2 regions of the Neorhizobium sp. PAMB6630 genome follow, and region 1 is predicted to be linked to the other one. Evidence: riboswitches for the same ligand, from Rfam matches in the RefSeq annotation. Region 1 holds a riboswitch; the other holds the start of a gene.
The links. Region 1 has a riboswitch for S-adenosylmethionine ahead of metA (homoserine O-acetyltransferase MetA). Riboswitches for the same ligand answer to the same signal wherever they lie in the genome.
Positions count from the first base shown of each region.

Region 2: it holds a riboswitch for S-adenosylmethionine, as region 1 does, so the genes downstream of both, AC4CWF_RS16320 (O-succinylhomoserine sulfhydrylase) here and metA (homoserine O-acetyltransferase MetA) in region 1, are expected to answer to the same signal.

Region 1 covers NZ_CM177836.1:256,921-261,326, reverse strand. The annotation lists gene AC4CWF_RS01150 (vWA domain-containing protein) at 1-772, opposite strand, end outside; gene metA (homoserine O-acetyltransferase MetA) at 787-1,707, opposite strand; SAM riboswitch at 1,773-1,850, opposite strand; partial or broken gene AC4CWF_RS01140 (NUDIX domain-containing protein) at 2,025-2,198, opposite strand; gene AC4CWF_RS01135 (AAA family ATPase) at 2,198-3,037, opposite strand; gene AC4CWF_RS01130 (hypothetical protein) at 3,431-3,568, shown strand; gene AC4CWF_RS01125 (thiamine diphosphokinase) at 3,791-4,406, shown strand, end outside.
Region 2 covers NZ_CM177836.1:3,425,496-3,429,901, reverse strand. The annotation lists gene AC4CWF_RS16330 (tannase/feruloyl esterase family alpha/beta hydrolase) at 1-414, opposite strand, end outside; gene apaG (Co2+/Mg2+ efflux protein ApaG) at 522-914, opposite strand; gene AC4CWF_RS16320 (O-succinylhomoserine sulfhydrylase) at 1,052-2,236, opposite strand; SAM riboswitch at 2,281-2,359, opposite strand; gene AC4CWF_RS16315 (2'-deoxycytidine 5'-triphosphate deaminase) at 2,433-3,527, shown strand; tRNA gene AC4CWF_RS16310 (tRNA-Gly) at 3,598-3,671, shown strand; gene AC4CWF_RS16305 (glycosyltransferase family protein) at 3,706-4,406, opposite strand, start outside.

The sequences.
Region 1 (4,406 bases):
AAAACAGCTCCTCGACCACTCGAACATGATCATCCATCGACCCGCCGACATCGAAGAACATCAAAAGCTTGACGGCATTGCGCCGCTCCGGCCGGGTCTTGACGTCGAGATAGCCGTGTTCAGCCGTGGAGCGGATGGTGCTGGCCAGATCCAGCTCATCGTCGGCGCCTTCGCGCACCCAGCGGCGCAGGCGTTTCAGCGCCACCTTGATGTTGCGCGTTCCGATCTCGCGGGCATCGTCGAAATCGCGAAATTCTCTGGCGTCCCAGACCTTCACCGCCTTGCGGTGGCGCGAGGTTTCCTGCCCAATCCGCACGCCTTCCGGATTGTAGCCATAGGCGCCAAAGGGCGAGGTGCCGGCCGTGCCGATCCATTTGGAGCCGCCCTGATGGCGGCCCTCCTGCTCTTCCAGACGCTTTTTCAGCGTGTCCATCAGAGCATCAAAGCCGCCGAGCGCCTCGACCAGCGCCTTTTCCTCCGCCGTCAGGTGTTTCTCAGCAAGCTTGCGCAGCCAGTCTTCCGGCAGGTGTTCGGCCTTCACCGCATCCGGGCCGGACACAGCCTCGACACCCTTGAAATGGGTTGAAAACACCTGATCGAAGCGATCGATATAACGCTCATCCTTCACCAGCGTGGCGCGGGCGAGATAATAGAAGGCCTCGACATCGAACTCGGCAAGCCCCGCCTGCATTCCTTCCAGAAGCGCCAGGAACTCCCGAAGCGTCACAGGAATTTTTGCCTGTTTCAGCGCCAGAAAGAAGGGAATGAACACGACGCGCCTCCGCCCTATCGCTTGCCGATATTCTCCAGATCATAGGGCGTGGTCTGGTACATCTCGTTGATCCAGTTGCCGAACAACAGGTGGGCATGGCTGCGCCAGCGGTTGAGCGGCGTCAGCGCCACATCGTTATGCGGAAAATAGTTATAGGGCATTTTGATCGGAACGCCGGCATTCACATCGCGGAAATATTCTTCTGCAAGCGAAGTAGAATCATATTCGACGTGGTTGAACATGTAGAGCCGGTTGCCCTTTTTCTCATGCACCAGGCAGACGCCCATCTCGTCGGATTCCATCAACAGTTCCAGCCCCGGCACGGTCTGGATGTCAGCGCGGCGCACTTCCGTCCAGCGCGACACCGGCACCTGGAAATCATCGGAAAAGCCGCTGAGATAAACGGAGGACGGCGAAAGATTGCGATGACGATACACGCCAAACGCCTTTTCCTTCAGCTCGTGCTTCGGCACGCCATGAAAATGATAGATCGCCGCCATCGCGCCCCAGCAGACATTCAGCGTCGAATGAACATTGGTTTCCGTCCAGTCGAAGATCTGGCGCATCTCGTCCCAATAGGTAACCTGCTCGTAAGGCAACATTTCCACCGGCGCGCCGGTGATGATGAAGCCGTCGAACTTGCGATCCTTCACCTCGTCCCAGGTCTGGTAGAAGGAAAGGAGATGTTCTTCCGAAGTGTTTTTCGCCTTGTGCCCACCCACACGCACCAGCGAAAACTCCACCTGCAACGGCGAAGCGCCGACAAGGCGCGCCATCTGCACTTCGGTGCGGATCTTGTTCGGCATGAGGTTCAACAGACCGATCTGCAGCGGGCGGATATCCTGACGCACCGCGGCCGTCTCGGTCATCACGCGCACGCCTTCGTGCGTCAATGCTTCGAAAGCGGGCAGCGTATCGGGGATCTTGATCGGCATGGTCTTCACTCGTCCAAAACAAAAAAACCGGCGGCGAAAATCGCAACCGGTCCGGGGGAAGTCTTTGAACGCTTCTCACGGCCCTTTAGCGACTTATTTAACGTGGCTGCAAGCCGGCCGGCCAAATCACCACGAGAGACCGCTTAAATAGGCTTTTCTTCCGCGCGCGTCAATCAGTGCGCAATTGTGGACCTTGCAGCAGGGTTACCAAACCGCCCTCCATGCCCATGCCAAAACGCTTGCAGGCCTCCTCAAAACCAAGCCAGAACAGGCGAAACCGGATCGGCACGCATTATCAGGCTGGGCGACACCGGCGGCAAAATGCCGGTTTCCTCGAAAAACTCTCGCGCCGCCGCTGCAGCAAAGTCTTCGCCCGCCTCAACGGTTCCGCCCGGCACCTGCAGGGCAAGATCCGGGAAATCCGGTTCATCGAACACCAGCACCTTCCCCTGCCAGGTGCCGTAGATCAAAACCTTCTGGGCGCCGGACATTACCGCTCCCGCCTTGCCATGAAGGCCATGCGCTCAAAGAGATGCACATCCTGCTCGTTCTTCAACAGCGCGCCGTGGAGTTTTGGCAGCATGGTCTTCACGTCGGCGCCGAGATCGGCGGGATCGACATCGTCGCTGACAAGCAGCCGGATCCAGTCGAGCGCTTCGGAGGTGGACGGCTTCTTCTTCAGACCCGGCATTTCGCGGATCTCGTAAAACTGGGTGAGCGCTGCGCGGACAAGCGCCTGCTTGATGCCGGGATAATGCACCTCAACGATGCGAGCGAGCGTATCGGCATCGGGAAAGCGGATATAGTGGAAGAAACAGCGGCGCAGAAAGGCATCCGGCAGTTCCTTCTCGTTGTTGGAGGTGATGATGACGATGGGGCGCACCGCCGCTTTCACCGTCTCGCCGGTCTCGTAGACATGAAACTCCATGCGGTCGAGTTCCTGCAGCAGGTCGTTGGGAAACTCGATATCCGCCTTGTCGATCTCATCGATCAGAAGCACCAGTTTTTCACCGGCGGCAAAGGCCTGCCACAGTTTTCCGCGCCGGATATAATGGGCGATGTCGTTGACGCGGGGATCGCCGAGCTGGCTGTCGCGCAGCCGCGAGACGGCATCATATTCGTAAAGCCCCTGCTGGGCGCGCGTGGTGGATTTTACGTTCCATTCGATGATCGGCAGGCCAAGCGAAAGCGCGATCTGGCGGGCAAGTTCCGTCTTGCCGGTGCCGGGTTCGCCCTTCACCAGAAGCGGGCGCTCCAGCCGGATGGCAGCATTGACGGCGACCATCAGGTCCTTGTCGGCGATATAGTCGTCGGTTCCGGTAAACTGCATGGACCTCATTCCCAGTTCGGCCAGCCTTTAGCGGCCAAGGTCGGCTTTGGCGCCAAGAGGTAAAGAGCGGGCGCCGCCTTCGCAAGAAAGAAAGGCCAAAGATCGCGATCGCCGTTTAAAAAATGTGCTTGTGTTCAGCCACAGTTCTGACACGCTAACAGGCGCAAAGTTTTGATGCTTCGCCTTTCTGACCGAGACCGGAGAGGCGACCGGCAAAGACCGCATTTAATATCTTCTGCTTCCCGACCGGGCTTGCCTGGTCACCCGACCGCCCCGATGCCGTGGCCCGTTTCAAAAGGCCTCTCACCCCGGGACGAGCGTTCTTGCATGATCTGTTTTCATCCGCATCACCACCGCCGCAGCGCATGAGCCTGCGCAACAAGGAAGCATCCCATGGCCAAAGGTCAGGTCCGTTCGAACCGCGAAGTCAGAAAGCCGAAGAAGGACAAGGAAAAGCCTTCGGCAGCGCCGACATCCACCTTCACCACACAGTTGAAGGGTGCGGCTGCCGCAAGCCCGAAGAAGCGTTGACACTGAGCGGCGGCGGGCCAGCGCATCGAGCGTGCCCGCCCCGCACGTCAAGCCCTGGTGGACGCGCGCTTACCCCCGTCCTCTTGGCCCCAAGACCGCATAACCCCATCGCCTTGCCTCCCGCCTTAAGCCGTTCCAGGACGCGCGCGCAGATGACGTGGCGGCGGTCCGTGCATCATAGGGCTTTTGCTTTTGGCGGAAGATGCGCTAAGGGCATGAGCCATGAGCCCATCCACCTTTACCCTTCTTCTTGGCGGCAGCCTGACCGTGACGGAGCGTTTAAGCGCGCTGATCGCCGGCAGCCGCGTGATTGCCGCCGATAGCGGCATGCGCCATGCAAAATCGCTGAACCTCACGCCGGAGCTTTGGGTGGGCGATTTCGATTCCGCCGATGCCGCGCTGCGGGAAAGCTATCGCCAGGTGGAGCGCCATTCCTATCCCACGACAAAGGCTGCAACCGATGGCGAGATTGCCATTGCCGAAGCCTTGGCGCGCGGTGCTGAGCGACTAATTCTCGTCGGCGCCCTTGGCGGCGAACGCTCCGACCATGCGTTGCAACATACCCTGCACGGTCTGTCTCTTGCCGAAGCCGGGCTGGAGGTGATGCTGACCTCCGGCGAGGAAGAAGCCTATCCGCTGATCAGCGGTGACCAGATGGAACTGGAACTGCCCAGGGGCTCGCTGTTTTCCGTGCTCGGCTTCAGCGACCTCGAGGGACTGACCCTTTCCAACGTTCGTTACCCGCTCACCGATTTTTCCCTGACATTCGGCTCGTCGCGCACCATATCCAATGTCGCGCAGGGCCCGATCTCGATCTCGCTCGGACAAGGGCGCGCGC
Region 2 (4,406 bases), 740 kb from region 1:
ATTCTGCTGGACTGTCATGAAGCCACGCGCCAAAGCCGCGTTGCGGGTGGCCACGCGCGAGGGGGCGGCCAGATCTTCGCCGGCATATCCGCCATTGCCGAACATGTAGAGCCGCTTGTTCCAATTGTCCGGAAGCGTCACCTCAAAGGCGATATGGGGCCGGATGAAGCCGGTCACATGGCAATGCCCGGGCACGTCACCGCTTTCTGCGACGTGCCGCGCAATCAGCTGGGTAATCTCGCCGAAACTTGCCCGGCTCAGCGCTTCGCATCCCATTTGAGGGGAAACCGCAGCAGGTGCCCAAGGGGTGCCGGGTGGTTGGTCTCTGAAGCTGCTGGCGTTCTGGGCATTTGCGCCACCGCCGGTGGCTAAAATCATCGCGGCGCTGCAAAGCAGCGGTATCATCTGTCGCATCAGTTCTCCTCCCAAAGACCACTGGACCGAAGAAATCTGTGCCTGTCTCATCAAAACGACAAATAGCGGTTTGGTCGCCACCTATAACCAAACGAGGCCGCATGGCCTCAGTTCAACACCCGCATCAGCCCCGGGCTATCCAGCGAAAACGCGGGTATGTCGACGTTGAAAATCTCGCCCTCGTCGGTTTCCATCTGGTAGTGGCCGAACATCACGCCGGAGGGCGTGTCGAGCGGGCAGCCGGAGGAATATTCGTAAGTGTCGCCCGGCTTCAGGCGCGGCTGTTCGCCGACCACGCCAGGGCCCTCGACCTCGTCCACCAGCCCGTTCTGGTCGGTGATGTTCCAGTAGCGATGGATGAGGCGCACGGTGAGGGTGGAATGGTTGGAGATGACGATGCGATAACCCCAGACATAGCGGCTGTCATCCGGATCGGATTGCTCCTCCAGATAATAAGGTTCCACCTCGACTTCGATATCCTTCGTCCGGGCCCGGTACATGCGCGATACCTTTACTCTATACAATGAGGGATATCGTACAGGATGGGCGCAAGGTCAAGAAATGCACCCATCCTTACAGTCACGAACTGGCGATTAACCCTGTTCCACTGCGCCTGACCGAAACGTCCCGGTGATTTTTACGCCGATACGGTGGCAAGAGCCCGCGTCAGATCGTCCACCAGGTCATCGGTGTCTTCAATGCCGCAGGAGAGGCGCAAGGTTCCGCCGGAAATGCCCAGTTCGGCGCGGGCCTCGTCCGTCAGGTTCTTGTGCGTCGTGGTCGCCGGATGGGTGATCAGGCTTTTTGCATCGCCGAGATTGTTGGAAATCTTGATGATCTCCAGCGCATCCTGCAGGGCAAAGGCTGCATCCTTGCCGCCCTTCAGCTCGATGCAGATCAGCGTCGAGCCGCCGGTCATCTGCTTGGCGATGATATCGGCCTGCGGATGGTCCTTGCGGCCGGGATAGATGACCTTGGCCACCTTCTGCTCGCCGGCGAGGAAATCGGCGATACGGGCCGCACTTTCCGTCTGCTGGCGCACGCGAAGCGGCAGGGTTTCAAGCCCCTTCAGCAGGGTCCAGGCATTGAACGGCGACATGGCCGGGCCCGTATGGCGGAAATAATCGTGCAGGTTTTCGTCGATCCACTGCTTGTCGGAGAGGATGACGCCACCGAGGCACCGGCCCTGGCCGTCGATATGCTTGGTCGCGGAATAAACGACGACATGCGCGCCGAGTTCCAGCGGCTTCTGGAAGAGGGGGGTCGCAAATACGTTGTCGACAACGACCTTGGCACCGATCTGGTTGGCAAGTTTTGCCACGCCGGCGATATCGACCACTTCCAGCGTCGGGTTCGTCGGGCTTTCGAGGAACATCACCTTGGTATTGGGGCGGATCGCCGCTTCCCAGTTGGCGAGATCCCGCCCGTCGATCAGCGTGCATTCGACGCCGTATTTCGGGGCAAGCGTTTCCACCACATAACGGCAGGAGCCGAACAGGGCGCGGGCGGCAACGATATGGTCGCCGGCCTTCACCTGGCAGAGGATGGCGGCGGCGACCGCTGCCATGCCGGATGCGGTGGCGCGCGCATCTTCAGCGCCTTCCAGCGCAATCATGCGCTTTTCGAACATGTCATTGGTGGGGCTGCCGTAACGGGCGTAGATGAAGCCGTCCGTCTCGCCCTTGAAGCGGGCTTCGGCGGCGGCGGAATTTTCATAGACGAACCCTTGCGTCAGATAGATCGCTTCGGAGGTTTCGCCATACTGCGAGCGCAGCGTGCCTTCGTGAACCAGTTGGGTTGCGGGGCGCCAGGTCTTGCTCATGCGTGTCACCATCTCGTAACAAAAAAACCGGTCGCATATGCAGACCGGTTTCGCACCCGGTCTTTTTAGCCACTTGTTTAACGTGGCTGCAAGCCGACCGGCCAAATCACCACGGGATAAACCTGCCTTACGCCCGTCTGGCGCTTGCGTCAATTCCCCGGTTTTGCTTTTGTCCTGCGATTGAAGGATAGGGTTTATGACACGCACATCAGGCATTCTGGCGGATAGCGCCATCGGCGCCCTTTTCGAGGCGGGCCGGCTGAAAAGCCAGGCGCCGCTGGATGCTGACCAGATCCAGCCGGCAAGTCTCGACCTGCGTCTCGGCGCAAAGGCGCTGCGCGTGCGCGCAAGCTTCATGCCCGGCCCCAACCACACGGTGGCCGACAAGCTGCAGCGCCTGACGCTGCACGAGATCGATCTCGAAAACGGAGCCGTGCTGGAAACCGGCTGCGTCTACATCGTGCCGCTGATGGAAAGCCTTGATCTCCCAGCTGACCTCTCGGCCTCCTCCAATCCGAAAAGCTCGACCGGCCGGCTTGATATCTTTACCCGCGTGATGGTCGATCGCGCCCAGGAATTCGACAAAATTCCCGCCGGCTACACAGGCCCGCTCTACCTCGAAATCTCGCCGCGCACCTTCCCCGTCATCGTGCGGCGCGGCTCGCGCCTGTCGCAGATCCGGTTCCGCACCGGCCATGCGCTTCTGACTGAACCGGAAGTTCTGACATTGCACGAGGCGGAAACGCTGGTGGCGAGTGAAACCCCGAACGTTTCGGGCGGCGGCATCGCGCTCTCCATCGACCTCAAGGGTACCGGTCCGGACGGGCTCATTGGTTATCGCGGCAAGCACCACACCTCCGTCATCGATGTGGACCAGAAGGGCGCCCATGATGTGCTCGATTTCTGGGAGCCGCTTTACAGCCGCGGCCGCGACGACCTGATCCTCGATCCCGATGAATTCTACATCCTCGTCTCGCGCGAGGCCGTCCACGTGCCGCCGCTTTATGCCGCCGAAATGACGCCCTACGACCCGCTGGTGGGTGAATTTCGCGTGCATTACGCCGGCTTTTTCGATCCGGGTTTTGGCCATGCACCGGCCGGCGGCTCCGGCAGCCGGGCGGTTCTGGAAGTGCGCAGCCACGAGGTGCCCTTCATCCTCGAACACGGCCAGATCGTCGGCCGCCTCGTCTACGAACACATGCTGGCCCGCCCGCACGGCCTCTACGGCTCCGGCCTCGGCTCCAACTATCAGGCGCAAGGCCTGAAGCTGTCCAAACACTTTCGCGGCTGACAGCCGACACGCCAGCCCCGATTTCCACTTGAACGGCAAAGCCGCTTGATGTTAGAGCTTTGGCGCTCAAGCGGGTGTAGCTCAATGGTAGAGCAGCAGCTTCCCAAGCTGAATACGAGGGTTCGATTCCCTTCACCCGCTCCAGCCTTTCCTCCCGATCCAGTTGCGTTTCCGCCGCTCAAGTCTGCGGCAAAAAGCGTTTTCGTCTCAGGTAGAAAATCTTGTCGGCGATCTTGGCCGCGATGCCTGTCGGGCGTGGAGCCTCCTGCCGCAAAAGGGCAGGGTCCAGCAGATGCGCCTTGAAATCCTCCATCACGGCTGCCGGCGTGTGGCGTTGCAGGAAGTGCGCAGGCTCTGCCCGCAGCGACCGGTCGAAGGTCAGCAGGATGCGGGCAAGATCGAAGCGGTTTTTATAGACAAGGGTGTCCGTGCCTGCGTGCTCGATATGGGCGCGCTCGCGGCTGCGGCCGTAGGTAATGATCTTGCGCCCTGCGGCGTGGAATTCGGCGCAAGCCAGACCAAAGGTTTCGCCGCGTTTGCGCGCATGCAGCATGGCGTCCGCCGTCTGGATGAACCGCGCCTTGGTATCCGCATCCGTCGTGCCGGGCAGAAAGTGCACGCGCGGGTCCGACAGGAACGGCTCGATGTTCATGAAGATGAAAAACGTATTCTTCGATTTGGCGAGAACATGCGGGATGACCTTGGCTTTGACGAAATCGATGTCAAAGCTCTGCCGTCCCCCGTAACAGCCAAACACGGTAGCTTCTGAGGGTATGCCCAGCATCGCGCGCAGATCACCGGCTGTCCGTGCCGGGTGAACGATATGGGGAACGGCGGCGCCCTTTTGCCGCCGGCACAACCGCGCAAGCCACGGCGACA